DNA from 4 places in the Eubacterium sp. AF17-7 genome. Region 2 is predicted to be linked to each of the others. Evidence: predicted binding sites of a transcription regulator. Region 2 holds the regulator's gene; each other region holds the start of a gene.
What was found. Region 2 encodes HrcA, which represses chaperone genes, less so after heat shock. Its sites were predicted from a motif close to TGTTAGCACTCNNNNNNNNNGAGTGCTAACA; they were not measured.

Region 1: the regulator HrcA is predicted to act here: its motif matches at 4,741-4,771, upstream of clpB (ATP-dependent chaperone ClpB).
Region 3: the regulator HrcA is predicted to act here: its motif matches at 2,262-2,292, upstream of DWW96_RS03695 (Hsp20/alpha crystallin family protein).
Region 4: the regulator HrcA is predicted to act here: its motif matches at 3,505-3,535, upstream of htpG (molecular chaperone HtpG).

The regions. Positions count from the first base shown of each region.
Region 1 covers NZ_QTWU01000012.1:71,691-79,570, reverse strand. Annotated here, with positions in the region: gene DWW96_RS10495 (DUF4250 domain-containing protein) at 1-77, opposite strand, end outside; gene DWW96_RS10490 (hypothetical protein) at 92-451, opposite strand; gene DWW96_RS10485 (small multi-drug export protein) at 469-942, opposite strand; gene DWW96_RS10480 (polysaccharide deacetylase family protein) at 1,094-1,804, opposite strand; gene clpB (ATP-dependent chaperone ClpB) at 2,073-4,649, opposite strand; gene thiC (phosphomethylpyrimidine synthase ThiC) at 4,947-6,257, opposite strand; gene thiD (bifunctional hydroxymethylpyrimidine kinase/phosphomethylpyrimidine kinase) at 6,273-7,076, opposite strand; gene thiE (thiamine phosphate synthase) at 7,170-7,808, opposite strand; gene thiM (hydroxyethylthiazole kinase) at 7,795-7,880, opposite strand, start outside.
Region 2 covers NZ_QTWU01000005.1:58,471-66,350, forward strand. Annotated here, with positions in the region: gene DWW96_RS06775 (Gfo/Idh/MocA family oxidoreductase) at 1-636, shown strand, start outside; gene lepA (translation elongation factor 4) at 1,049-2,863, shown strand; gene hemW (radical SAM family heme chaperone HemW) at 2,923-4,281, shown strand; gene DWW96_RS13830 (hypothetical protein) at 4,393-4,659, shown strand; gene hrcA (heat-inducible transcriptional repressor HrcA) at 4,705-5,745, shown strand; gene grpE (nucleotide exchange factor GrpE) at 5,759-6,400, shown strand; gene dnaK (molecular chaperone DnaK) at 6,487-7,880, shown strand, end outside.
Region 3 covers NZ_QTWU01000002.1:85,320-93,199, reverse strand. Annotated here, with positions in the region: T-box leader at 1-219, opposite strand, end outside; gene DWW96_RS03700 (copper homeostasis protein CutC) at 344-1,090, opposite strand; gene DWW96_RS03695 (Hsp20/alpha crystallin family protein) at 1,572-2,033, opposite strand; gene DWW96_RS03690 (GHKL domain-containing protein) at 2,315-3,664, opposite strand; gene DWW96_RS03685 (hypothetical protein) at 3,717-5,021, opposite strand; gene DWW96_RS03680 (InlB B-repeat-containing protein) at 5,191-7,880, opposite strand, start outside.
Region 4 covers NZ_QTWU01000002.1:165,628-173,507, reverse strand. Annotated here, with positions in the region: gene DWW96_RS04040 (TFIIB-type zinc ribbon-containing protein) at 28-1,434, opposite strand; gene DWW96_RS04035 (SPFH domain-containing protein) at 1,467-2,648, opposite strand; gene DWW96_RS04030 (DUF5721 family protein) at 2,961-3,452, shown strand; gene htpG (molecular chaperone HtpG) at 3,687-5,687, shown strand; gene DWW96_RS04020 (tRNA-dihydrouridine synthase family protein) at 5,843-6,778, opposite strand; gene argH (argininosuccinate lyase) at 7,305-7,880, shown strand, end outside.

The sequences.
Region 1 (7,880 bases), on a different contig from region 2:
AAATCCTGATGCGTATCTCTAAGTGCTGTATTTACTACACTAAGTAACATAACCGGATCATTTGGTAAACCTGTCATAATAATTCTCCTTTTTATCTTACACCCCAAATTAAATATCCTATAATGATTCCTACAATTATACCTATAATCATATGCACAATTCTCATTATATCCATTTCTTTTGGTTCATTTTCTTTATTCTTTGACCTGCTTTGTATCTTTTCCTGTTTTTTCTTTTGTGAAATATTAAATCTTACAATGTCTATTGTAAGAACAATTCCACCTATAACAGCTATCGCTTCTGCTATCAAAGTTATAATAAACGCCTCCGGAAATTTAAAAGCGAAAAATACTGCAATAATTCCAATAATGGCTGATGGTGTTGCAATACCTATAGCAATTTTTCCCGGCAATGTTGGTGTATATTTTAAATAATCATATTTTTTATCCATTTAGTGCCTCTATTCTCTTAAAATAATGCAGTTAACGCTCCAAATACGCCTGCACTTCCAAGTCCCATTATAATTCCTGCCAAAAGAACTCCACCCATTACAGCGATTACACTTGATTTAAAATCCATATCAAGAAAACTTGCTGCTAAAGTTCCTGTCCATGCACCTGTTCCCGGAAGTGGAATTCCCACAAATAAAAACAATGCTACAAATAGTCCTTTTCCTGCTGTTTCCTGTAGTTTCTTTCCGCCTTTTTCGCCCTTTTCTATACAAAAAGTAAAGAATTTTCCAATATGTTTTTTATCTTTTCCCCAAATCAATACTTTTCTCGCAAAAAGATAAATGATTGGAACCGGAAGCATATTTCCTATAACACAGATAATATAAGAAGCTAATAAAGGCATTCCAATTGCCTGTGAATAAATTAACGCTCCTCTAAGTTCAACAAGAGGAACCATTGAAATCAAAAATATTATGATGTAATTTAACATAAAACTCTCCTTAAATAATTTTTCTAATACTATACCAGCATTTTGAAGTATAACATTCCCTATTGTTTTTCACAAGTCCTTTTGGGGATTGCTTTGTTGCTTCTCTACGTTAATAATGCCCCCAAATTAAGCAATCTTATTTTTTTATTTACTATTTATCTCTTCTTATAATTTGCTTATTTGAATTCATTTTATCAACTGTAACAAATACATAATCCTGTTTCTTTAATTCTTTTATAACAGTTTGTGCTGCATCAACAGAGCTTTCAAATATGTCATGCATTAAAATAATATCTCCATTTTTTACGTTTTTTAAAATTTTATCAGTTACAATGTCCTTATTTTTATATTTCCAATCTAACGGGTCAACATTCCACATAACTACAGACATTGATGTTTCGCTTAAAAGTTCATCAGTAAAACTGCCAAACGGTGGACGTATGTATTCCGGGGTATATCCTGAAATATTTGTAATCCATGCATTTGTAGTATTAATCTCCTCTACCGCCTCATCAAATCCTAATTTCGTTAACTGACTATGATTAAATGTATGATTTCCAATCAGATGTCCTTCATTTTTCATTCTTATAACAATATCTTCGTTTTCTTTTATATTTTTCCCAACTAAAAAAAACGTCGCCTTTACATTTTCTTTTTTCAAAATATCTAACAGTCTTGGGGTACATTCACTGCTTGGTCCGTCATCAAAAGTTAACGCAACCCTCTTTATGTTTTTATATTTATTTATTGTTTTCAAATTATTTTCTGCTGTTTCTATAGTTTTTTTCTTCAAATTTCCCATTATAAATAAAAGCGGCAATATCATAATTAATGCAATAACCCACCATTTTTTTAACTTCATTTAAATCCTCTAAATCTTATTTTTATGTTTTTTTATCTTCTTTAAATTATATATATTTGTAAAGTGGAATATGTTTAATAGGACGTTTTAAACAAAATAAAAAGCTGAATTACCAACATGTTAATACGATTCCTGTTATTACACAAGTCCATATTTTATGCTAATAATTCAGCTTTTATATAATACCAGAGTCAAAAAGACCTAAGCCCACATAAGTTTGCTTATAAGTGGTCGAAAGACCTTTGTCTGATATCTTTGTCTGATATCTTTATCTTATAATCATTTTTCCATCTTTTGCATCAACCGTAATAGTATCTCCCATATTTACATCTCCTTGTAAAATAATCTTTGCTACTAAGGTTTCTACATTCTTCTGTAAATATCTCTTAAGCGGTCTTGCACCATAAACCGGATCATATCCATTATCTGCGACAAATTTCTTTGCCTCGTCTGTAAGCACTAAATGTAAATCTTTGTCTGCAAGTCTTTCATTCAAATTTGCAACTATTAAATCTACAATTCCGCCAATATTATCACGGGTAAGTGGTTTAAACATAATAATTTCGTCTAATCTGTTTAAGAATTCAGGTCTGAAATGATTTCTCAAATCATTCATAACCATCTCTTCTGCCTCAGGCTTTATATCACCATTGTCATTGATTCCTTCAAGCAAATATGAAGAACCAATATTTGACGTCATAATTAATATTGTGTTTTTAAAGTCCACTGTTCTGCCCTGAGAATCTGTAATTCTACCATCGTCTAATACCTGTAATAATACATTAAATACATCCGGATGAGCCTTTTCAATTTCATCAAAAAGTACTACCGAATATGGTTTTCTACGAACTGCTTCAGTAAGCTGACCGCCTTCATCATATCCAACATATCCCGGAGGCGCTCCGATTAATCTTGACACTGAATATTTTTCCATATATTCACTCATATCAATACGAACCATATTTGTCTCATCGTCAAATAAATTCTGCGCAAGTGCTTTAGCAAGTTCTGTTTTACCTACACCTGTAGGTCCTAAAAACAGGAACGAACCTATTGGTTTACCAGGATCTTTTATTCCCGCCTTTGATCTGATTATTGATTCAGTAATCTTTGTAACTGCTTCATCCTGTCCAATTACACGTTTGTGTAACTGTTCATCCAAATGAAGAGTTTTATTTCTTTCTGTTTCTGTCAGTTTAGCAACAGGTATTCCTGTCCAACGTGAAATGATTTTTGCAATTTCTTCATCTGTAACACTTTCACGTACCAAAGACAAATCTTTATTTTTTACATTTGCCTCTTCACTTTCTAACTGTTTCTGTAACTGAGGTAATCTACCATATTGTAACTCAGCCATCTTTTCAAGATCATACTTGCTCTGGGCAATCTGTATTTCTTTCTTGACCTGTTCAACCTGTTCACGAAGTTCCTGTAATTTGTTTACAGAATTCTTTTCGTTTTCCCACTGAGCTTTCTTATTGTTAAATGCATCTCTAAGTTCAGCTAATTCTTTTTGAAGTTCCTCTAATCTTTCTTTGCTCAAATTATCGGTTTCCTTCTTTAAGGCTGCCTCTTCAATTTCCATCTGCATAACTTTTCTTCTAAGTTCATCAAGTTCTGTAGGCATTGAATCAAGTTCTGTTTTTATCATCGCGCAAGCTTCATCAACAAGGTCAATTGCCTTATCAGGCAAAAATCTGTCAGTTATATAACGGTCAGATAATGTTGCTGCTGAAACTAATGCACTATCTGTAATTTTAACTCCGTGGAAGACTTCATATCTTTCTTTCAATCCTCTTAAAATTGAAATTGTATCCTCCACTGTTGGTTCATTGACCATAACAGGTTGGAAACGTCTTTCTAAAGCCTTATCCTTTTCAATATATTGTCTATATTCATCAAGTGTTGTTGCACCGATACAATGAAGTTCACCTCTTGCAAGCATAGGTTTTAACATATTACCTGCATCCATTGCACCATCTGTTTTTCCTGCTCCGACAATTGTGTGTAACTCATCAATAAATAAAATTATCTCTCCGTTACTGTTCTTTACATCTTCAAGTACAGCTTTTAAACGCTCTTCAAATTCACCTCTGTATTTAGCACCTGCTACCAATGCTCCTAAATCAAGTGAAAATATCTTTTTATCCTTCAATCCATCCGGAACATCTCCACTTACAATTCTTTGAGCCAAACCTTCTACTGCTGCTGTTTTACCTACACCGGGTTCACCGATTAAAACAGGGTTATTTTTTGTCTTTCTTGACAATATACGAATTACATTTCTAATTTCACTGTCTCTTCCAATAACAGGGTCTAACTTTTGATTTCTTGCTCTCTCAACCAAATCCTGTCCATATTTTCCAAGTGCATCATAAGTAGCCTCAGGATTATCATTTGTTACTCTCTGATTTCCTCTTATCTCAGCTAATACCTTTAAGAATCTTTCCCTTGTAATACCATATTCTTTGAAAAATTCTTTAACTTCTTTATTTGGCTTAGCAATCATAGCAAGGAATAAATGTTCAACTGAAACATATTCATCTCCCATTCTCTTTGCTTCATCTTCTGCAGCTAATAATGCTGAATTAAGACTCTGACTAATATACCTCTGTCCGCCTTGTACTTTAGGTTTCTTACTAACATAATCTTCAATTCTGTTTTTAAAATGTGTTGTCTGGATTTCCATCTTTTCAACTAATTTTAAAATCAGACTGTCTTCTAAATTAACAAGGCTGTATATTAAATGTTCCTGATCAATTTCCTGATTACCAAATTCCTCAGCAACCTTTTCACAGTTCTGAACTGCTTCAATTGACTTCTGTGTAAATTTACTAATGTTCATCTTCTATACCTCCTTAACTTCTGTTTTAAATATTAGTTCTTCACTCTCTTTCTTAGGATTTTCCTTTCCTACAAATACGTTATAGCACTTTTGTTAGCACTCGTCAAGAGCGAGTGCTAATTATTTTTTTAGTTTTTCTTTTGTTTTCATAAAAAGAACTGTTACATATCAATAACGCAACAGTTCCTTTTATGTAGCACAGAGCAAGCCGTAGTCATTAAATCATAGGTTTGCTTACCCTGACATCTTATATACTATGTATTTACGTATTATTATCCGCCTTAATTTCATTAAAGTTTAGAGTATATCTATATGTTCTCCATTTAAAGCTTTGTTCATACTACGGACTGCACAGAATTTGCCGCACATTGAACATGTATCTTCATGTTCAGGTGCTCTGTCTGCTCTAATTGCTTTTGCAGTTTCAGGATCAAGTGCGCATTCCCACTGAGCATCCCAATCTAAAACTCGTCTTGCATCTCCCATTTTATCATCTATATCTCTTGCGCCTCTTACGCCTTTTGCGATATCAGCTGCATGAGCTGCGATTTTACTTGCAATTATTCCCTGCTTTACATCATCTAAATTTGGAAGTGCCAAATGTTCTGCAGGTGTAACATAGCAAAGGAAAGCTGCTCCACTCATTGCTGCAATTGCACCACCAATAGCTGCTGTTATATGATCATATCCGGGTGCTATATCTGTAACTAAAGGTCCTAAAACATAAAATGGTGCTCCCATACAAATTGTCTGCTGAACTTTCATGTTAGCTGCTATCTGATCCATTGGTACATGTCCCGGTCCTTCAACCATAACCTGAACATCTTTTTCCCATGCTCTCTTAGTTAATTCTCCAAGACGAACAAGTTCTTCAATCTGACATACATCTGTTGCATCTGCAAGACAACCCGGTCTGCAGGCATCTCCTAATGAAACAGTAACATCATATTCTCTACATATATCAAGAATTTCATCATAGTATTCGTAGAACGGATTTTCTTCTCCTGTCATGCACATCCATGCAAAAACAAGTGAACCTCCTCTTGATACAATATTCATTTTTCTTTTATGTTTGCGAATCTGCTCTATTGTTTTTCTTGTAATTCCACAATGAAGTGTAACAAAATCAACACCATCCTGTGCATGTAAACGTACTACATCTATAAAATCTTTTGCTGTTAAAGTATCCAAGTCTCTCTGATAATGAATTACACTATCATATACAGGTACTGTTCCTATCATTGCAGGACATTCACTTGTAAGTTTTTTACGAAATGGCTGTGTGTTTCCATGACTTGATAAATCCATGATTGCTTCGCCACCCATCTTTACGGCTGACATAACTTTTTCCATTTCAACATCATAATCTTTGCAATCCTTAGAAATTCCAAGATTTACGTTAATCTTTGTTTTTAACATAGAACCTATTCCTTCAGGATCGAGACACTTATGATTCTTATTAGCAGGAATTACAACTTTACCACTTGCTACAAGAGGTAAAAGCTCCTTTACTTCCATTTTTTCTTTTTTTGCTACAATTTCTAATTCCTTTGTTACAATTCCTTTTCTTGCAGCTTCCATCTGTGTTGCATATAATCTTTCTTCCATCGTAATTCTCCTTTATTATTTTACTTTAGTATATTCATTTGTAATAGCAAATCCATGATTCATAGGTCCACTTCCCTTTCCTAAATCAAGCATAGCTGCTAATGCTCCTGAAATATACTCTTTGGCTCTAAAAACTGATTCTTCCAAATCATATCCTTTTGCCAGATTTGATGCTATTGCTGATGATAATGTACACCCTGTTCCATGGGTATTTGGATTATCTATTCTTTTCCCATGAAACCATTTGAATTCATTATCTTTATATAATAAATCGCTGGCATCATTTTGGTTATGTCCTCCTTTGCAAAGGACTGCACAGTTATATGTTTTTGCAATTTTTTCTGCTGCCTTTATCATATCTTTTGAGTTGTTTATTTTTATTTGGGCCAGTTCTTCTGCCTCCGGAATATTTGGAGTAAGAATCGTTGCCAAATGAAACAATTCTTTTTTTAATGTGTCTACAGCATCTTCATTAATAAGCCTTGCGCCACTTGTTGCCACCATTACCGGATCAATAACAATATTTTTCGCTTTATATTGTTTTAATTTATCAGAAATAACTTTTATAAGTTCTTTCTCTGAAACCATTCCTACTTTAACTGCATCCGGTTCAATATCCGTAAATATGCAGTCAATTTCCTGTGCCAGAAATTCAGGTGTTGCATTCTGTATTGCCGCCACGCCTGTAGTATTTTGAGCAGTTAGAGCTGTAATGGCACTCATAGCATACACTCCATTTGCCATCATCGTCTTTATATCTGCCTGAATACCTGCTCCACCACTTGAATCACTTCCTGCAATTGTAAGGGCTGTCTTCATATAATTCTCCTACTATTTATTATTTAATTTTCTTTTTTGTCACATATATAGTAATTCTATATATGTTCTCTAGTCTTACTTTACCTGATAATATTATTCTACAATTTTGCTTATTTCTTCTTTTAAGCCACTAGCTGCATTTTTTATATTATTTGCTCCATAAATTGCACTAATTACTGCAATTCCGTCTATTTTACTTCCTGTTAATTCTTTAATGTTGTCATGAGTTATTCCTCCTATTGCTACAACAGGAATTGACACTGCTTCACATATTTCTTTCAAAGTTTCATACGTTACTTCTTTTGCATCATCTTTTGAATTTGTCGGAAATACTGCTCCTACTCCAAGGTAATCTGCACCTCTTTTTTCTGCCAAAAGTGCCTGTTCTACTGTCTGTGCGGATACACCTATGATTTTATCAGGTCCTAATTTTTCTCTTACCATACCTGCTTCCATATCACTTTGTCCTACATGGACACCGTCTGCTCCTATTTCTACAGCAATATCCACATTATCATTTATAATGAAAGGTACTTTATATTCTTTGCATAACTTCTTTAGTTCTTTTGCCTCTTCAAGGAAATGCTCCTCATCTAATTTTTTCTCTCTTAACTGAAGAAAAGTAACTCCTCCGTCAAGACTTTCTTTTACTACTTCGTATAAAGTTCTTCCGTTTAACCAATATCTGTCTGTTACTGCATACAATAACAAATCTTTTTTATCTAATTTCATATTTTGCTCCTTTATCGAGAGTTTCCTTATCCATATTATAGATTGCATCAATAATTCTATTTCTATATGTAG
Region 2 (7,880 bases):
AAAAATAATTTAGTTATATGTGATGGCGTGACACTTCTTCACATGCCTTTATATAAGAAGATAAAGAAAATGATAGAAGATGGTGAAATTGGAAAGGTAAAAATGGTGCAGGTTAATTTTGGAAGCTGCAAGGAATATGATGTGAATAACAGATTTTTCTCAAAATCATTAGCAGGTGGGGCATTGCTTGATATAGGAGTATATGCAGTATCATTTGCCAGATATTTTATGGAAAGTAAGCCAAATGTTGTTCTTACCACTGCAAATTATTTTGAAACAGGAGTTGATGAAACAAGTGGAATTATTTTAAAAAATAATGATGGGCAAATGTCTGTTATTGCACTTACAATGAGAGCAAAACAACCAAAAAGAGGTGTTATTTCAGGAGAAAAGGGATATATACAGATAGATGAATATCCAAGAGCTCAAAAAGCAACAATTACATATACTGCTGACGGACATACTGAGGTTATAGACGAAGGTGATACGAAAAAAGCACTTCAATATGAAGTTATGGATATGGAAGAATATATTAATAATAATTCAGGACAGGAAAATCTTCAGATTGTAAGAGATGTAATGGAAACTCTTACTTCAGTTAGAAATCAGTGGGGAATGGTTTACGATTTTGAATAAGTAAAATTATGTAATGCCACAAGTTATAGATTAAAAGCCACTATATGCTTATGATAGTATATTTTTTTAGTAGATATTTGATTATTTACCTTTTCTACGTTAAAGAATACTATTGTTGCATGAGGTGGCTTTTAAATTATTGTAAGGTCTCGACATATAAAATTTATCAGGAATAAAAGTAATCCCGTTGTTCTGAGAAACTAAATGAAGAACAACATATTCGTCATGTGTTTCGTATATATATCTTGACTCAAAATTACCAACCTCATTACATAGTTTATCTGAAAGAACACGATGGAAAATAGTTTTATAATATGCTATAATGAGCGTTAGTGTGGAAAAGTATGCATTATATTTAAAATAGAACATAATTAAACAAGAAACCAATATAAAACAACATGGAGGAACAACAGTGGCTCACATTGATCAGAGTAAAATAAGAAACTTTTGCATTATTGCCCATATTGACCATGGAAAGTCAACTTTGGCAGATAGAATTATTGAAAAAACAGGATTGTTAACAAGCAGAGAAATGCAGGCACAGGTTCTTGATAATATGGAACTAGAGAGAGAACGTGGAATAACGATTAAGTCACAGGCAGTAAGAACGGTATATAAGGCAAAAGATGGAGAAGAATACATTTTTAACCTTATCGATACACCGGGACATGTCGATTTTAACTATGAAGTATCACGAAGCCTTGCAGCATGTGATGGTGCAATCCTTGTTGTCGATGCAGCACAGGGTGTAGAAGCACAGACTTTGGCAAATGTTTATATGGCACTTGATCATGACTTGGAAGTATTCCCTGTTATCAACAAGATAGATTTGCCTAGTGCAGATCCTGAAAGAGTTATAAATGAAATAGAAGATGTAATCGGACTTGAAGCTCATGATGCACCACTTATTTCAGCAAAAACAGGATTAAATATAGAAGAAGTATTAGAACAGATAGTGGAAAAAATACCGGCACCACAGGGAGATGTTGACGCACCACTTCAGGCATTAATATTTGACAGCTTATATGATGCGTATAAGGGAGTTATTGTTTTTTGCCGTTTAAAACATGGTGTTGTAAAAGCAGGTATGAATATAAAAATGATGGCTACGGGAGCAACAGCAAATGTAGTTGAAGTAGGATATTTTGGAGCAGGACAGTTTATTCCATGTGATGAACTTAGTGCAGGCATGGTTGGATATATTACAGCCAGCATCAAAAACGTAAAAGATACGCGAGTAGGTGACACTATTACTAATGCAGATAATCCTTGTGCAGAACCACTTCCCGGATACAAAAAAGTTAATCCTATGGTTTACTGTGGACTTTATCCGGCAGATGGAGCAAAATATCCTGATTTAAGAGATGCTCTTGAAAAATTACAGTTAAATGATGCAGCTTTGCAGTATGAACCTGAAACATCACTTGCATTAGGATTTGGCTTCAGATGCGGATTTTTAGGATTGCTTCATTTGGAAATTGTACAGGAAAGACTTGAGCGTGAGTACAATCTTGATTTAGTTACAACTGCACCTAGTGTTATTTACAAAATATATAAAAATGATGGAAGTGTTATAGAACTTACAAATCCTTCTAATTTGCCTGACCCAAGTGAAATTGAGCATATGGAAGAACCTATTGTTCATGCGGAAATAATGGTAACAACTGAATTTATCGGTGCTATTATGGAATTATGTCAGCAAAGAAGAGGAACATATATAGGAATGGAATATGTAGAAGGTTCAAGAGCATTACTCGAATACGATATTCCGTTAAATGAAATAATATATGATTTCTTTGATGCACTTAAATCCCGCTCAAGAGGATATGCGTCATTTGATTATGAATTGAAAGGATATGAAGCAGCTAAGTTAGTTAAACTTGATATTCTTATTAATAAGGAAGAAGTGGATGCACTTTCATTTATAGTTCCGGATGTTACAGCATATGAACGAGGCAGAAAAATGTGCGAGAAACTTAAAAATGAAATACCACGTCAGTTATTTGAAATTCCAATTCAGGCAGCAGTTGGAAGTAAAGTAATTGCGAGAGAAACAGTTAAGGCAATGCGAAAAGATGTTTTAGCTAAATGTTATGGTGGCGATATTTCACGTAAGAAAAAACTTCTTGAAAAACAGAAAGAAGGAAAGAAGAGAATGCGTCAGGTTGGTAACGTTGAAATACCACAGGAAGCATTTATGGCAGTACTCAAATTGGACGAAGATTAATATAAAAGGTCTCTTTGCAGCAGGCAGAGGGACCTTATTAGTTGAAAAGAGAGGTAAAAATGAGCAAACATTTAGAAATATATATCCATATTCCGTTTTGCGTAAAAAAATGTGATTATTGTGATTTTCTCTCCGACAGGGCAGATTGCAAAACTAAAGAGGAGTATGTGGATGCGTTAATAAAAGAAATTGAATTGTCAAAAAATGTTTTGAATGGATATGAAGTAGATTCAATCTTTTTTGGAGGAGGAACCCCTTCTATATTGGAATCACATTTATTTGAATGCATAATGAATGCAGTAAAAAAATATGCAAATATAAATGAAAATGCAGAAATAACAATAGAATGTAATCCGGGCACTTTGACAAGAGAAAAATTAGAAGTTTACAAGAAAACCGGAGTGAACAGATTAAGCATAGGACTTCAGTCGGCAAATGATGATGAATTAAAAAGCATCGGAAGAATACACACATGGCAGGAGTTTTTGGATAATTATCGAATATCAAGGGAATGTGGATTTGACAATATTAACATTGACTTAATGAGTGCACTTCCGGGACAAACGATTTCATCATATAATGAAACTCTAGAAAAGGTAGTTGCCTTGAATCCAGAGCACATATCGGCGTATAGCCTTATAGTAGAAGAGGGCACGATAATGTATGACAGAGTAAATGAAGCAGCACTGCAGGGAAAGGATATACTTCCTGATGAAGATACTGAGCGTGAAATGTATTACATGACAAAGAATATCTTAGAAGAAAATGGATATCACAGATATGAAATATCAAATTATAGTAAAGAAGGCATGGAATGCAGACATAACGTAGGATATTGGCAGAAAAAAAATTATATTGGCTTTGGAATAGGAGCAGCTTCTTTATTAGAAAATGAACGATATAATAATATTTCAGATTTAAATAAGTACATTGCTTTCATAAATGAAATATACAATTGCGAAGATAATATGGATGAAATGACAGCTTTTCAATATGGAAGTGAAGAAATGATGGATTATTTATTTGAAGATGAAGATGATTATGAATTTGAAAATAATAATCAACAATCAAGAGAAGATGAATCTGTATTCGAAGAAAAAATTTATCGAAAGAAAAGTGATAATGATACAGACTTTGATACTGATTATAATAGATTAGGTTCAATTCATAAAAACATTGAAAGACTCTCTAAAAATGATCAGATGGAAGAATTTATGTTTTTAGGCCTTAGAATGATGGAAGGAGTAAACAAAACTAAATTTGAAACACTTTTTAATAAGAAGATAGAAAACGTATACGGTAATGTCTTAGAAAAACTCACACAGGAGAAATTATTGAAAACCGAAAACGACAATATAAAACTTACCGAAAGAGGAATTGATGTAAGCAATGTAGTATTATCAGAGTTTTTATTATAATATGGAAAATATTCTATTTAATACTAATAAAAATCATAGCACAAACCGGATAAATGTATATAATAACGAAAGAGCATTTGCCACCGTCGGTTCAATGTTACATCATATGGAATGACTAGAACCGAAGGTTCTAATGTCAGACCATATGATGGAACATTAGAACTGCTACGAGTGGCAAGCAGCGAAAGCGTTCTTTCGATATTATATACATTTTTAATTGCAAGCAGCGAAAGCGTTCTTTCGATATTATATACATCCTTAAGGTTTGTGCTATTTTTCTATGTTCACAAATTATTTACAAAAGTTTCTATAATTTTTTTTGCAAAAATGTTGACAAATAATATGGTGGGTGCTATTTTAATTTATGAAAGATGTTAGCACTCAAAACTGACGAGTGCTAATAAAGTAGAAAGGAGATGGAATATGGAACTGACAGAGAGAAAAGTAAAAATATTACAGGCAGTCATTCGTAACTATTTGGAAACAGGCGAGCCCGTTGGTTCAAGAACCATTTCTAAGTATACAGATCTTAACTTAAGTTCAGCAACCATTCGTAATGAGATGGCTGACTTAGAAGAGATGGGATATATAGTTCAGCCTCATACATCAGCAGGACGAATTCCTACAGATAAAGGTTACAGACTTTATGTTGACGATTTAATGAAAGAAAAAGTTCAGGAATTAGACAACAGAGAAAAGAAAGTAACTGAAAGAGAAAACCTTTTATTTGAAAAGGTTGATAAGGTTGAAACCCTTCTTCAGAATATGGCGAAGATGCTTGCAACCAATACTAATTATGCAACAATGATTTCAACATCAAGGGATAACGAAGATAAGATAAAATTCATTCAGTTGTCACTTATGGATGACAATCAGATTTTATGTATTGTTGTTTCGGGAAGAAACAGAGTAGTAAACAAGATTATAAAAGTTAAAGACCAGATTAATGAAGAAATGGTTTTGAGACTTAATGTGGCACTCAATACAAGTCTTGCAGGATTAGCAGTTGAGCAGATTAACATAGCTGTTATTTCAACACTTACATCTAATGCAGGTGAACATAAAGAATTAGTAACAGATGTGTTACAGGCAATTACAGAAGCCATTGCATCAGAAGCACAGATGAAGATTTATACATCAGGTGCAACGAATATTTTGAAGTATCCTGAATTAAGCAGTAACGAGAATGCAAGTTTGTTGCTTTCAACATTTGAAGAAAAGAAGCCATTAACCAATTTGGTAAATGATAATGAAACAGGAATTCAGGTTTATATCGGTGAAGAAACTCCGGTAGAAGGAATGAAGGATTGTAGTGTTGTAACAGCAACTTATGAATTAGAAGATGGCATTAAAGGTACCATCGGAGTTATAGGTCCGAAGCGAATGGATTATGAGAAAGTTGTAGAGACATTAAGAACAGTTAAGGGCCAGTTAAGCGATGCTTTCAAGAAGGAAGACGAATAGAAAGGAAGGTCCAATGGAAAAGAATATTAACGATATGCCTGAAGAAGAAAAGGTAGAAAAATCTGAAACTGAAGAAGAAACAGTAGAAGATACAAATGAAACAGTAGAAACTGAAAAAGAAACAACAGAAGATACTAAAGAAGATAAAGACAAAAAAGAAGCAGAAGATAAAAATTCTTCAGACAAAAAAGAAAAGAAAAAAATATTTGGAAAGAAAGATAAGAAAGACCAGCAGATAGAAGAGTTAACTGATAAACATCAAAGACTTATGGCTGAATTCCAAAACTATAGAAACCGTAGCGAAAAAGAAAAATCAGCAATGTTTGAAGTTGGTGCAAGATCAATTATTGAAAAACTTCTTCCGATTGTAGATAACTTTGAAAGAGGTATCGCAGCATTATCAGAAGAAGAACAGAAATCACCAACAGGTCAGGGAATGAATTTAATATATAAGCAGTTGATGACAGCATTTGAAGAAATGGGAGTTACAGTCATTGAAGCTAAAGGCCAACAGTTTGATCCGGAATTACACAATGCAGTAATGCATGAAGACAATGACGAATTAGAAGAAAATGTTGTTGTTGAGGAATTCCAGAAAGGCTATAAATATAGAGACAGTGTTATAAGACATAGCATGGTTAAGGTAGCTAATTAATTTTACAAATAAGAAATTATTTAACATATATTTGAACTCGGAAAACCGAGAAATAAGAAAATTATCAATTTAGGAGGAAATATATCATGGGAAAGATTATTGGTATTGACTTAGGAACTACAAATTCATGTGTAGCAGTTATGGAAGGTGGAAAACCTACAGTTATTACAAATGCAGAAGGTGTTAGAACAACTCCATCAGTAGTAGCATTTGCAAAATCAGGTGAAAGATTAGTTGGTGAAACAGCTAAACGTCAGGCAGTTACAAACGCTGACAAGACAATCTCTTCAATTAAGAGACATATGGGAACAGATTACAAAGTAGCAATTGATGATAAGAAATATACACCACAGGAAATTTCAGCAATGATTCTTCAGAAGTTAAAAGGTGATGCTGAAGCTTACTTAGGTGAAAAGGTATCAGAAGCTGTTATTACAGTACCTGCTTACTTCAATGATGCACAGAGACAGGCAACAAAAGATGCAGGTAAGATTGCAGGACTTGATGTAAAGAGAATTATCAACGAGCCAACAGCTGCAGCATTAGCTTATGGTCTTGATAATGAAAAAGAACAGAAGATTATGGTATACGATTTAGGTGGTGGTACATTTGATGTATCTATTATTGAAATTGGTGATGGTGTAATCGAAGTATTATCAACTTCAGGTGATAACAGACTTGGTGGTGATGACTTTGATGAAGCAATTACAAATTATATGATTTCTGACTTCAAGACAAAGACAGGTGTAGACCTTACAACAGATAAGATGGCACTTCAGAGAATTAAAGAAGCAGCAGAAAAAGCTAAGAAGGAACTTTCTTCAGCAACACAGACAAACATTAACATCCCTTACATTACAGTAACAGCTGAAGGACCACAGCATTTTGATTTAACTCTTACAAGAGCTAAATTTGATGAATTAACAAGAGCATTAGTTGAAAGAACAGCAGTTCCTGTACAGAATGCATTAAGAGATGCCGGAATTACAGCAGCTGAACTTGGAAAGGTATTATTAGTTGGTGGTTCAACAAGAATCCCTGCAGTACAGGATAAGGTTAAACAACTTACAGGTCATGAACCATCTAAGAGTTTGAATCCTGATGAATGTGTAGCAATCGGTGCATCAATTCAGGGTGGTAAACTTGCAGGTGATGCAGGCGCAGGCGAAATCTTACTTCTTGATGTTACTCCACTTTCATTATCAATTGAAACAATGGGTGGTATCGCAACAAGATTAATTGAAAGAAATACAACAATTCCTACAAAGAAGAGCCAGACATTCTCAACAGCAACAGATAACCAGACAGCCGTTGATATCAACGTAGTACAGGGTGAAAGACAGTTCGCAAGAGATAACAAGAGCCTTGGACAGTTCAGACTTGATGGAATCCCACCAGCAAAGAGAGGTGTTCCACAGATTGAAGTTACATTTGATATTGATGCAAATGGTATCGTAAATGTTTCAGCTAAGGATTTAGG
Region 3 (7,880 bases), on a different contig from region 2:
TTTGAAATAATTATCACTAATTAAAACCACTTATCACTGTCACATCCAACAGCTTCTTCTGTAACGTGAAGACTACGTCTCTGCCTACTCACTATAAAAAGTTTTGGGAGAGATGCTCCAGGGTGATGTTACAACAATTCTTTTCTTCCGATTCTCAGCTACCTCGGTTCTCTGTAATCAAGACACTTTATTGCAATGTATCCCTTTCTACGCAACTAACTATTACTTTTTACAAATTCTGTTTTATCACTTATTGTTAAATCATGCAACAATAAATTTATTATTTTTCTACAATTTAATTATTTAAACTATGTGCAAATTATTTGTATAATTATATTAAGCATTATTTTAATAATTTTAACATTTCAGCTGTTTTTCTTATATTTTTTTCGTCTGTTCTATAAATTTCATATTCACTTAACCCGGAAATTCCCATATTAACATCATCATTTCGATATTCCATTTTGCTGTTTTCTACAACCTTACCTGTCATATGAAAGCTTTTTGCCCCGGTTATTTTAGCTATTTCCATAATATTATCTGAATTTACACCTGCACCAACTAAAATCTCTATACCACTTGATCTTTCAACTAGTTTTTTAATTAACTTTGCACCTTCAATACAACTATTTTTTTGTCCTGAAGTCAATATTGTATCTACGCCTAATTTTCTAGCGGTCTCAAATGCTTCAAATGGATTTTTGCACATATCATATGCTCTATGAAGAGTAACTCTGCATCCTGTTGCCATATTCATAATTTCCTTCATATATGCCTCATTCAAACTTCCATCAGGATTAAGACAACCTATAACAATGGCATTTGCTCCTTCTCTTGCAAATTTTTCACTTTGTCTGCACATTATCTCAAATTCCGATTCTGTATAGCAAAAATCTCCAAATCTTGGTCTTATCATAACATTTATTGGAATTTGAATTTTATTTCTTATTATTTTAAATAACTCTAAATCAGGCGTTGTTCCTCCTATAATAATATTTGAACATAATTCAATTCTGGTTGCCCCTCCATTAGTTGCCGCAATAGCTGATTCTACAGAATCCACGCATACTTCTAACACATAGTGATTCATTCTTTTTTCCTCTTTTTATAATATATTTATTTTTATTCATGACTATTATTAAAAACAGTTATCAAAACGGAACAATTTTTGTATTCCTTAAGTTTTACATCTTCGTCAATATATCTATTATACATAAAAGACAGCATATATACTATGCGTATTTAAATAATTACGCTTCTAAATGTTTATCCTAATTTCTTCCATATTATTCGATATAAACTATATTATCTTACATACTCTTCTATTAAATTGAAATCATTTATTTTCATATTTTTACTGTTCATTGCAAAATAATCGCCTTTTGCATTAATATTTTTGCTATACCATAATGGATATTTCCATTGAAAGCTACTATTTGAAAATTTAATATTTTCACTCTACGTATAACTAATTTATGGCATATAAAAACTCCCTTCACGCATCGGCAAAGGGAGTTTTATTCAAATCATCTTCTGATGATTCATCTTCTGATGATTCATCTTATGCTATTTTATCCTTCAATAGCAATGTATTTACTTTTTGGTTCTATCTTCTCCTGTTCTTTTGGAACATTGAATGATAAAATACCATTTTCATATTTAGGGTGTATATCTTCGACTGTTACATTATCACCTACATAAAAGCTTCTGCTCAAACTTCCTGCATAACGTTCACGTCTTACATATTTACCCTTCTTATCTTTCTCATCCTTATCAAGACCTTTAGCGGCGCTGATTGTTAACATACCATCTTCCAGTTTCATCTGGATTTCGTCCTTTTTAAATCCCGGAAGGTCTATATCTACCTCATATCCGTTTTCAGTATCTTTTACATCTGTTTTCATCAAATTCTTTGCATGTTTACCATACAATTCTTTTCCTGCATCAGCAAATGCCGGGAATGCAAAATCATCTGTAAAATCATTCATAAAATCATCAAATAAGTTTTCTCCAAAAATACTAGGCATCATCATAAGTCATATCTCCTTTCAAATCAGATATAAAAATTATATTTGCACTATCGGAGAAATCCGAGGTGTAGTTTTTATATTGTAAACTAAGGTTTTGGTTAAACACTTGGATTTTTACTGATTGCTGAATCATCATTCACTAAAAACAATTACCTGAATTATCATTCATTAATCTTTAAATCCTTATCTTTTAACTCTCTTCCTTTGTTCTGACTACGTTATAACTCGTTTTATTAGCACTGTCAAGAGGTGAGTGCTAATTTTTTTGTGAAGATTTTGTGAACTTATATTACCATCTCTGTATAATATCTATTTTCCATAACATACACCTTAATTTTTCCGTTGTACTTCTTAACAATATCATATATAATAGCCTGTCCCATTCCATGTTCCTGCTTGTTTTTCTTAGTTGTATCACCAATTGTAATCGGACTTTGTTTTAAAGTTTTATTATTAATTTTAATTTCAAGCACTTCCATATTACATTTACAATAAAATTCAATTTCCCCTTGTTTTAATTTTTTACTTTCTTCTATCGCATTGTCAAATAGGTTTGCTATTATTGCTATTAAATCAATTTCACTTACTAAAATCTGTTCATTTACATCAGCTTCAATTTTTATATTAATTTCATTTTGCCCGCATTGTCTTACTTTATTTTCAATAACTGAATTAATCAATATGTTATTACAATAATTATACAAATTATTATCGCTAATCATTGGCATTTCGCAAATGCCTTTTTCAAAAGAATCAATTTCATTATTTTGGCTTAATAACGTTCTGATTTCTTTCATTTTAATCTCAATATCACGTTTAATCTTTTCGGTATTTTCCATCTGATATTTAAGTGTCCGATAATATTCCTTCATTACTGTATTTTCTATATTTAAAATTTTATTTTCCTGTGCTATTCTTTTTTCATTTTTCTTGCGGATTATCCAAGATACACTATACATAATTAAAATAGCTGTGCAAATTCTAAAAACATATAAAACAATAACAAACATGATTTCTTTAGTCACAAAAGATTTCGCAGAATTAACAAAAAACGCATACATATCAAAAACAATCAATAGCATCCACCATATAATAGGATACTTTATTCTCTTTTCATAAAAGTTTCCAAAGCATTTCTTTATAATTGTTGTCATTATAAAAATTTCAAATATAGATATTAATAATGCGACAATTGCTATTATAATGTTTTTACTATCCATATTTGTTTTTACAAAATAAGGTAGCATATCATTCTTTCCACCGGTTATCACAACCGTAGGCATAACTATAAATGCAATTCCAAATGTCTCGACAATAAAATTTGCTAACATAATTTTTAAATATGGTTTACCTGTGAGTAATTTTAATAGGGCAAAAAATATCAATATGTATATTCCATTAATAATAGTTATTGTATTAGTCTCATCTTGCGTAAGTATGTGTGTATATTTATAAAACACAATTGTCAAATTAAGAAAAAATAATTTCATTAAAATAATGCAAAACAATTTTAATCTTTTATCTTTTTGTACCCCAAGTAATATTTTAATTGCATAATATGTTGCAATACTTACCAGCAATTCTAAAACTGCTGCATTTATCATATTTATAACTAATTCTTTTCCGCTATACATTAATCTACCTTTTCATTTGTATTATATTTTATTTTCAAAATACAATCTTTCTTTAAATAATAACCGTAATCTCATTTGCTCCATTCAAATATTTATCATCAAATACTCCCTGGTATTTCTCTGTAATTTCTTTTATTACACTAATTTTCATCTTATCTTTATTTTTATTAAAATTACCATCAAATTTAATGCAGATTAAGAAATTATTTTTTTCTTTAGAGCATTTAAAATCTAAATTTTTCACATTTGTAACTTCACTATTTTCTATTACTAAATCAAATATATTTGAGAGTAACGCCACTAAATCCATTTCAGAAATTTGTTTGGCATCAAAATTTCCTACTTTAATTTTAATATTAATTCCCTGATTTTCACATTGCTCTCTTCTATTTACAAATATTGCATTTATAACAGGATTTCCGCAATAATCTATCGTTTTAAGATTATTATATTGTTCCTCAATTTGTCCTACATATTTTAAAATATCCTGCTTACTTCTTTTAGATGTTTGTATGTCTTTTATCAAATTCATGTGCTTTTCAATATCATGTCTAAACTTTCTTGTTCTTTCCATCTGAAATTTTAATGTATTATAGTATTCTTTCATAACTGCATTTTCAATACTTAAAATCTGATTTTCCTTCTTTATCTGTTTTTCTTTTTGCAAACGCATAAACCATGAAACTGCATATAACACAGAAAACATTATTATAATCATAATAATATTCATTGCAATAAAGATAGTACTTCCACTTTGAATAGCTGTTGTAGTTAATCCGCTTATGGTAAATATCAATACAATAATCCACCAAAATATTCTATGTTTTATTTCACTTTTAAAATAATCATCAAAAAACCTTTTAAGCACATATTTTTCTATTGCAATCAATACAATCATTATCACTAATACTGTTGCAAAGGTAATTATATTATTTAAACTCAATTCTAATGTTATAAGAGTTCTTTGTTTTTTCCCAAGTATATGAGCTATTATTGTAATTGGGCTAAATGATATAACAATAGATATTATCTGTGCTATCATGTCTGAAATAAATATTTCCAAATATTTTTTCTTTGTTATCACTTTTAATGTACAAAAATAAATCAGAGTATTTATTCCCTGAAGCATCAAAATAATGCACTTACTATTAACAGAGTCATCTCCAAAATATGTATAATACATTATTGTTAAATTAAAAGTAAGCATACTAGCAAAGAATATTGGTAAAAAAATTCTTCTTTTGCTTTTCTCTATTCCAAGTAAAATCACGAAACTATAGTACATTGCAAAAATCAAAAAGATTTCATAAAACCCGCCATTTATCAATGTTATGATTACATCATTTGTTTTTTCCATAATATCTCCCTGTTGTTCGTTTAATATTTTCTGCCTTTGTAAATACTAATACCAATATTAACTTTAACATATAAATAAGAATAACTAAATCAAAAAAATGCCAAATCTTACTGTTTTTTCTCACAATAAGATTTGGCATTTTTGTCTCATAACAAAATAAAATAATATGTTATTTGTTAATCTTTATTTTTTTAATTTTTGACCAAGGACCGTAAACAGTTTCATTTCCATTTTTCTTATACGCACGGACTCTAACATAATATAATTTCTTTTTCTTTAATCCTTTTATTGTCATCTTTTCTTTAACGAAACCTTTTACATTTTTATTCTTTAATTTCTTAGTAAACTTTTTATTAGTTGAATACTGTATCTGGTATCCATCAACTCCTCTCTGTGCTTTCCAATTAACAAAAATTTTCTTTTTACCTTTGTTTATAATCTTCTTGATTGATGCCTTTGCTATAACAACATTATTCATTGATTCTTTTGTTGTTATAGAAACACTTGTTGTACTTTCTTTACTTATAGCTTGTTGTGACATTGTAGTTGATGATTTTTCAACATTTTCTGTACGAATTGTTGCCAAATTTTCTGTTGTTTCTTTCTGTATATTACTTATTCCCGTTGCAATACCATCCGAACTCACTTCCTCGTTTTCAACTTTATATATAACAACAGCTCTATCAGATGCTCCAATATTGTTTACTGCTTCTACTTCAATTTTATATTCTCCATTATTAGTAAAGTACGATGCTGGAATTCTATAATTTGTTGATATAGTATTACCTACGTTTTCTCCATTCACATAGATTTGATAATACATTACATTGTTTCCGGCAATCCAATAAATATTGTAGTTATTATTTTTATCAACTATTGCTTGCAAGCCTGATGGTTTTGTTGGTAGTAATTCTTCTCTTTGAGTTGTTGTTTCTTTTTCAGTAATTTTTTCAGTCGTAGTATCCTTATTTGTTATTTTCTCTGTTGTTTCTTGTGCCGTCACTACTTCTGTTGTTGTATCCTTTGATGTCAGTTCACTATCTGTTGTTGTTTCTTCGTTAATTTTAATATCTACTCTTTCTAATTCACTCGAATTAGCTTCTCTTCCAACTGCATACGCTAATATAGTTGACGTTTGTGATACGCTTATCGGTTCATCGTATTTTTTAAAACTACCTTCATTTAGGCATGCGACTTCTGCCCATTCACCACTTAAAACTGTATAATATATATCAGTATTAGAACTTAAGGAATATATACCAACTTTTTGTTCTCCTTCATAATTTCCAGATTGCTTTGTAAAAATTGGTTTATCTGTATTTTTTATATATTTTGCAACAGGTGACAATGCTACATCCTGTGTAACATACATAGCTTCTTCATATCTATTCCAACATTCAAATACAGATATATCATTTGGTGCTTCTGGATTTTCTGGCAATTTTGCCTCTCCACCGTAACTTATTTCTTGTTCACTTATTATGTCTCCATTCCAATCCAAAAACTTAACAGTGTATTTCGTATCCTTATATGAAGCTTGAACTATCATATTGGATTTAACCTCTTTAACTTCCTGTTTTTCTTCATCAACCCATTTATCAAATATCTGTCCGGCTTTTTCAGGTATATTATCAATTGACAATATATCCCCATAATTAAATTCCTTTATTTCAATGGATGTTTTATCCCAATCAACAAATATTACAGTACATTTCTTCTTTTTATATTGTGCTGTAATAACCATGTTCTCTCGTATATTCTTTAAGCCAGTGTCCCAACCTACAAAATCCATTCCTTCTTTTTCAGGAACTTCCGGTGCATCTACAGTTCCACCATCAACAACCTTCTTTTGCTCACCAATACTATTTCCATCATTATCAACAAAGTCAACCGTATATACTTGTTTTGGTGCTTCAATTTTTCCAACTATCTGATAATTAGTTGAGCCTTCAATTCCTAAGGTTATAACAAAATCACCTGTTTTTACCGATGGTTCTTCCTTTGTTACATAGTCAAATTTATAACTTCCATCTTCATCTATTGTAACCTGACCTATATATTCAATTTGACTAGCAATAGGATCCGTATTTTGTCCTTTATAAACCATTAATGTTGCAACTTTGCCCGCTGCACCTTCCGCTTTTCCCTCAAATTTACGATGTGTTCCTTTTTGATCTTCAAGTGATGATTTTGTTTCAAAAACGGTGCTTGTTCCCTCGTTATTAACATCTGCTTTATACCATGAATTCTCTCCTGTTCCATTATATAATTCGATGTTATCATCTACTATCGCTATTTTTTTAAGTTCTTCAAATTCTGTCTTGTATTCCCATTCGCCCGGATAGTCCATTCCATCTGCATAAATACTTGTATAACTATATACAATCTTTCCATTATTAATATTTGTATATTTATATCGTTTGTAATTATAACATGGGACCTCTGTAGAATTTGTTTTGAATCTATATGCCTTTCTTTTTTCTACCTCTCTTGTATCAGAAGTTTCTACTTTATCTGGTTGCCATTCGCTAAATTCATTTTGTTTATATATATAATTATAGTATTCACTTCTTGTACGATACCTATATTGTGTCTTATAAGAACCCGCTACCTGTCTAGTCCATGGATAATACCAACATGGGGCACTTCCATAAAGCTTAAAATATCCTGCCTGGTTAGAATTTTGACCGCCAACGCAAGTCAATTCTCCTCCCCATCCTCTTTCTTGATAAATATTGCATGCTTTTCCACCCCAAGTTCCATTTGTAGGTCCCGATGTTCTACCATCAGCTGATACCCATCTCTTATAATTCCATTGTGTAACATAACTAGCCACTACAGATTGTGTTCCTACATCCT
Region 4 (7,880 bases), on a different contig from region 2:
TTATCTAATAGCCTTTATAAGTTTCATTTATAATTTTTTTATTAACTCTTTACCCATATCGGTTATATCACCTAATACGTCTCCATAATTTGTTACGCCCTCTAAACGACTGTCATTTCTTCCTGAAATATCAGATTCCGTAAGACCTTTTTTAACTCTTGACTGTTTATTGTCCTTTTGAATCAAATTACTAATCTTATAGTTCGTTTCGGTTTCATGATTATGTCTTGCATCACTATTTCTATAACGCATAAAGTTAATAATGTAAAATGCTATACCTGCTAATAAAACAATCCAACTAAAGTCACTATCCTCTGCATTCATATTCCATAGTGCAAATATTACAAAACTAATTATTTCAACGATAAATGATACTAACAATAACCTAGAAATATCAATCGGTACACTTCCCATGGTTTCTCCGGTTCTACCGTTTACAGCTACATAATGTAACCTTTCTTTTTCATTTTTCTTTTCGAGATAACTATATAACCATACCGGCAAATATGAGGCATTCCAGTTTATACCATTATTTTCATAATTTTCTACATCCCAGCGTACGCCTCTGTTGTATTTCTTCGTTGTTGTCTTAGCTGCAATTCGTGATATATCATGAATCTGTTTTGTAGCCAGTGGTTCTATATCTTTCACGTTCATATCTCTCTTTTCAGATGTATACCCTCTTAGATAATTAGAATCAAATTTAACACAATTTTCTGTATCAAATGGCATAATTGAATTAACAATATTGTTAGTCTGTATAGACGAAGCGTTGTCTATTCGTTCTCTGCTTGCTTCAATTGTAAGTCCATTTATTGCTATATCAAATTCTCTTTCTATGTCATATCCCTGAGCATCATAATATGTAACGGAATCTTTAGAATCCTTTTTGTACTGTTTTACTTCTTTTTCAGCTTCTCCTGAAAGTTCAACATGTTCATTTGCATCAACAATCATATAAGGGAAATATACACCCATAACATTTTCTATTGAAAATTCGTTTTTAAACTGCTTATTTGCAAAAAACTTTCTTTTACCGACAAAGTTTTCTATAGATGATTTTGCCTCGTCTTTTGTTATTCTAAAAGGTAAAACAACATCCGGTACTGCTCCATTTGCCACTTTGCTGTTAACTGAAAGTGTATTACGACACCAATGACATCTTGCCTGTGTTGTTTCTCTTGTATCTATAACAACTTCTGCTCCACAACTTGAACACTTTAAGGTAACTATATCTTCACCTGCAGTAATATCCTCTGCTCCTTTGTTTACATGTTCTCCCTCTAGTTTTCCTGCATCCGTAACGATTTCTTCTGATTTTTCAGGTTCAAATTCATATCTACAATAATTACATCTTAATTTTCCTGTTTTAGGATTTTGCGATATGTCAGTTGAGCCACATTTTTCACATTTTATCTGTCCGTTTTCCGACATAAGACCCTCCATCTTTCACAAATTCATATAAATTAAAGTCCTAAAAGTTTTGCTTTTAATGCATCAAATTCTTCCTGCGAAATAATTCCTGCATCTAAAAGTTCTTTTGTTTTCTTTAATTTTTCATATGGATCTTCCTGTGCCGGCTGACCTGCATTCTGTCCCATATTCATATTCTGCTGTCCAAACTGATTATTCATCATTCCGCCAACTGCATTCATTCCCATTCCCATAAATGCCATACCGGATGCTCCACCATTTGGATTTTCACCTGCTGCCTGAAATCCTCTTGCTACAGCCTGATTCATAAATGACGCTCCTCTGTTTCCTGATAATGCGTCAGCTTTTTTCACGTCGCTAATTAACGCTTTAGTATCTTCGTCATATTCAATTGTCTGAATTGCGACCTTAACAATTTCCAATCCTCTGTCACTTTTCCACTGATATGCTTCTTCTACTACCTCAGACAATGATTTTGCAAAGCCAAGCTGGTCAGACTGAATCTTAGTTATTCTGTTACCTCGCTCCGGGTCATTTGTATATTTGGAAAATGCTGCTGAAAGACTTCCAACAACTTCATTAAATAACTGTTCTCCTGCAGGATTATCCATATCTGCAAAGTCAAATACTTCGTTATTAGGCAATAAATATGTAGCAGGCACAAAGTTCTTTACAAATAATATTGGGTCTACAATCTTCATTGTATATGTTCCTCTGGTCATTGCTCCTACCTGAGTTCCCAAATATGCATCATCCCAATATATTTCTGACTGTGTTCCAAATCTGTTATTTGGAATTTCTTTCATATTAACATAAACAGCCAACTGCTGTGCTGATGGTTCACCACCAAATTTAAATCTTTCCCAGGACTGTTTTACTACTGATTCAATTATAGAATCCCCTGCGAAAAATGACTTTGCGTTAACATCATCAGACTTAAAAAGATATTCTCCCGGCTCACATATACAAGCTGTAATTGCACCATCCTGTAATGTTATAAGTGCAGTTCCTTCAGGCACTATTACCTTTGAGCCATTAGAAATGATTCCTACTGAACCTTTTGTATTTGATCCTCTTCCTCTGTTCGTTTCTGATAGAACAGCCTTATATATAACTGCTCCTGCTCCTAAATTTGTCGGTGGTGTAAAATAATCTAACCACTGATCTGCAAATGTTCCACCTACTGCATCAATTGCTCCTTTAATAAAACCCATTTTTCTGTTCCTTTCATGTAATTATTTTGTATCTTTGTTTATCCATCTCATCCCGTTATTTAAAATATATCATTTTATTTTATATTTATATTCATTCTACAGAAAAAATAAAACCCAATACAATTATATTCTTTTATATCATTTGTAACCTTAAAAGTCAATTTTGTTACTTTACTTATTTTAATTTATTCTTTGATAATTTAAATCATTTTTCACACTAATTTTTACCACTTTTTAATTGCCTGACTTTTTCTAATTTGTTATAGTTATTATTGCAAATTATTTATTATGAATTTTTTAAGGAGACATTCCATGATAGCAATTAATGTGATTAGCAAAAATGAATTTATGAACGCAATTTTTATAAAAGATACATTTGACTACATGCTTATAAGTGAATTAGAGTTAACAACCATCAATACGTTCTCTATTGATGGCCGTGTTAACAAAGATTTTATTAAAAAAAATGAACTTGAAGAACCTGAAGACGATTTCATCTCATGGGGAAGTATCAGACATATATGTTTTGAAATTATCAAAGGGAAAAACGCTCCATTAAAATTTAAAATCACATTAAAACTTCCTAATTCTTATATTGAAAAAATGTTAACTTCTGTTGATACTAACATTGAAGCTTCGCAGGTTTTAGGAATGTACATACATATTAATTATGAAAACAACAAGTTAAATGTTATTACAGGTACCTCCTTAAGTATATTTACAATGGACAAGTCCATTGATAAATTCTGGGATAAACAAATTACTACTTTACTAAATCAGCATTTCGAACTTGAAATCGAATAAATTATAAATTCAATACAATTTTAAAACTCATAAACACATCTTCTTGCACATTTGTTAGCACTCTTTTTTATCGAGTGCTAATTTTCTCTTGACTTTTACATTTGACCTGTCTAAAATATATATCAAACGTAAAAATTATGGTGAATGCAAATACTTCGGAATTGTGAAAATTGATAAAATAAAAAGAAATAGTATTTGCAAACACTAATAGATTTATATAAAGGAGTGATATATATGGCAGCTACAACAGGTAGTTTATCTATTAACAGTGAAAATATTTTCCCAATTATAAAGAAATGGTTATACTCTGATCACGATATATTTTTCAGAGAACTTATTTCTAATGGTTGCGATGCAATTACAAAATTAAAAAAATTATCTCTTATCGGAGAATATGAATTTAAAGATGACGAAGAAAGTGAACTTAAAGTTCAGGTTATAGCCAATGCTAAAGACAAGACATTAACATTTATCGATAACGGTATCGGTATGACAGCTGAAGAAATTGATGAATATATCAATCAGATTGCTTTTTCAGGTGCCGAAGCTTTCCTTGAACAGTATAAAGACAAAACTAATGAAGATCAGATTATCGGTCATTTTGGTTTAGGTTTCTATTCTGCTTTTATGGTTGCAGATAGAGTTACTATTGAGTCTCTTTCTTATAAAGAAGGTTCTAAGGCTGTAAAATGGGAATGTGAAAATGGTCTCGAATTTTCTATGGATGACTGCGATAAAACAGACAGAGGTACAAAGATTACTTTATATTTAAATGATGATAGCTTAGAATTTGCAAATGAGTTCAAAGCACGTGAAATCATTCACAAGTACTGCTCTTTTATGCCTGTTGAAATATTCCTTTCTAACCCAAACGCTGAACCGGAATATGATACAATTCCTGAATCAGAAGTAACTGACAAAGATACAGTAATTGAAACTATTGTTGAAGAAGCTAAAACTGAAGAAAAAGAAAATGAAGATGGAACTAAAGAGGTTGTAGAGGTTTCTCCTGCTACTACTAAAGCTAAAATCCTTAAAAGACCAAAGAGCATTAGTAATCCTGTTCCACTTTGGACAAAACATCCAAATGAATGTAGTGAAGAAGAATACAGGCAGTTCTATCATGAAGTATTTATGGATTACAAGGAACCTTTATTCTGGATTCATTTGAATATGGATTATCCATTTAACTTAAAGGGTATTCTTTACTTCCCTAAGATTAATACTGAATTCGAATCTGTAGAAGGTGTTATCAAATTATATAACAATCAGGTATTTATTGCTGATAACATTAAAGAAGTTATTCCTGAATTTTTAATGGTATTAAAGGGTGTAATCGATTGTCCTGACCTTCCACTTAACGTATCAAGAAGTGCTCTTCAGAATGATGGATTCGTTAAGAAAATTTCTGATTATATTACTAAGAAGGTTGCTGATAAGCTTTCCGGAATGTGTAAAACAGATAAAGAAAATTATGAGAAATACTGGGATGACATTTCACCGTTTATTAAATATGGATGCCTTAAAGATGAAAAATTCTGCGAGAAAATGTCTGACTATGTTTTATTTAAAAATATTGACGATAAATTCCTTACATTCAAAGAATGCTTAGAGGAAAATAAAGAAGCTCATGAGAATACAATCTTCTATACAACTGACCCAGTTCAGCAAAGTCAGTACATTAATATGTACAGAAATGAGAATATAGATGTTGTTATTTTAAAGGATGCTATCGACCAACCATTTATAACACAATTAGAGCAGAAAAATGAAAATGTTAAGTTTATTCGTATTGATGCTGAATTGACAAATACTTTTAAAGAAGAAGTGAATGAAGACGAGTTAAAAGATATGACTGACAAACTAACTGAGGCATTTAAGAAAGCTTTAAACAGAGATACTCTTAATGTTAAGGTTGAAAAGATGAAAGATTCTTCTATTTCTTCCATGATTACTTTATCAGAAGAAAGCCGTCGTATGCAGGACATGATGAAGATGTATGGAATGGCAGGAATGGATCCTTCAATGTTTGGTGGTGCAGGTGAAACTCTGGTTCTTAATTCAAACAACAACCTTGTTAAATATATCATTGATAATCCTGAGGGAGAAAATACTGATTTAATTTGCAAGCAGTTATACGACCTCGCAATGATTAGTCATACACCTCTTAATCCGGAATCAATGACAGCTTTTATTGAAAGAAGCAACAAGATTCTTGAAATCATAACTAAATAATATTATTTGAGAATATGTATAATTGTTAAATAGTTTACAGTTCACTTCTTCTCTAATAAAAAATGGGCACTTATTTTGTACTGCCATCAAAAGTCAGATAAAAAATTGATGGTGTATCAATTCAAGTGTCCATTTTTATAACTATTCGATACTATCTAATTTATAATATCACAGTTAAACATTTCCTCAATAGCACTATTAAAATGTTTTAAATCATTTGATTTCTTGATTCGTTTCCAATTCTTTTCATAATTCTCAAATAGTGGTGACATATATCTCCATGCTTCTTTCATCTTAAATAAAAGATTTCTATCACCGCTCATTACTTCTTTATAATCATTATATATAATTTCATTAAATCTATACAATTTTTCTTTAGTGACTCTCTCACCACCTCGTATTTCAGAAAAAATATTTGGATTAGTAATTGCTCCACGACCAATCATTACACTATCTATGTTTGGAAATCGTTTTATAATTTTATTATAATCATCTACGCTATTTACATCACCATTGTAACAAAGTTTATTTTTGCTGTTTTCATAAGCATACTCAAAAACTTCTAAATTAGGAGTGTTATTATAAAAATCTTCTCTCACTCTTGGATGTATAATTAATTCCTTTAAATTATATTTATTATATATTTCGAGTATTTCGTAAAATTCTTCCGGCTCATACATTCCGATTCGCGTCTTTACTGATATTTCCATCCCTGACTCATTTACCATTTTATCAAGCAAAATATCTAAATCTTCAAGATTTTTCAAAAGGCCTGAGCCACGTCCTTTTGATACTACTGTTCCTGACGGACAGCCTGCATTTATATTAACCTCTGTATATCCGTAATCTTTTAATTTACTCATTGCACTAAGTGCCTGATCAGTCTGTTTTGTCATAAGCTGAGGAATCAAAACATTTATTTTATTATTTTGCGGATTTATATCTCTTACTTCTTTATTAGAAAATTTTTTATTCTGACTTGTACCTATAAACGGTGCAAAAAATTTATCCGGTTGTTCAAATACTGCCGCTAAGGCATTTCTATATATGTATCCTGTTATTCCTTCTAATGGTGCTAAATATAATTTCATTTTTCTTCCTTTTATCTCAATGCCAGGACTTTATATGCATAATACACGAAGCTGCTTTAATCCTAACATTAATTTAATTTTTTAATCCACGAACCATTATATTATATTGCAGAATATTTTCAAATAATAATTTCTATATGATTATGTAAATATGTGCACATAAAAAAATCCTTATTATATTGTATCGATTTTGTTTTATTTGTTGTTATATTTTACTTTTATATGTTGTTATATGTTGTTATATTTTTGCTTTATTAAATTTAATCCATTTATAAAATTATGTAATTACTTTCAAAATATAAATTTTAATTAAAATACATTATTATATGCATAGCTTCAAAACATCTACTCTACAAATATATATTTGAAAAACTACTGTTATAATGCTATAATTTTAAAGATGTCTTAGCGCAATATATAACAAAAACGATTCAGAAATTTGTTTATACCAAAAAGATTTTCATCAATTTGTTTATTGTAATATATTTGTAAGATATAAATACAAAAAAGAAATGAGGAATTACATATGAAATTATGGGGAGGCCGTTTCACAAAAGAAACAAATAAATTAGTACATAATTTTAATGCGTCATTATCATTTGACCAGAAATTTTATAAACAGGATATTCAGGGAAGTATTGCTCATGTGACCATGCTTGCAAAACAGGGAATTATTGAAGAATCAGATAAAGTTGCAATTATTAACGGATTAAATAGCATTTTAACTGATATCGAAAACGGACATTTAGAGTTTACTCCTGAACATGAAGATATTCATAGTTTTGTTGAAGCTCATCTTATTGAAAGAATTGGCGAGCCTGGTAAGAAATTACACACAGGAAGAAGCCGTAACGACCAGGTTGCATTAGACATGAAATTATATGTTCGTGACGAAGTTGTTGAGCTTGACTCATTATTAAAAACTCTGCTTCAGTCCATAATGAAAGTTATGGAAGAAAACACTGAAACTTTTATGCCTGGATTTACTCATTTACAGAAAGCTCAGCCTGTAACATTAGCTCATCACTTTGGAGCATATTTTGAAATGTTTAAAAGAGATCGTAGCAGATTAACAGATATTTATGACCGTATGAATTATTGT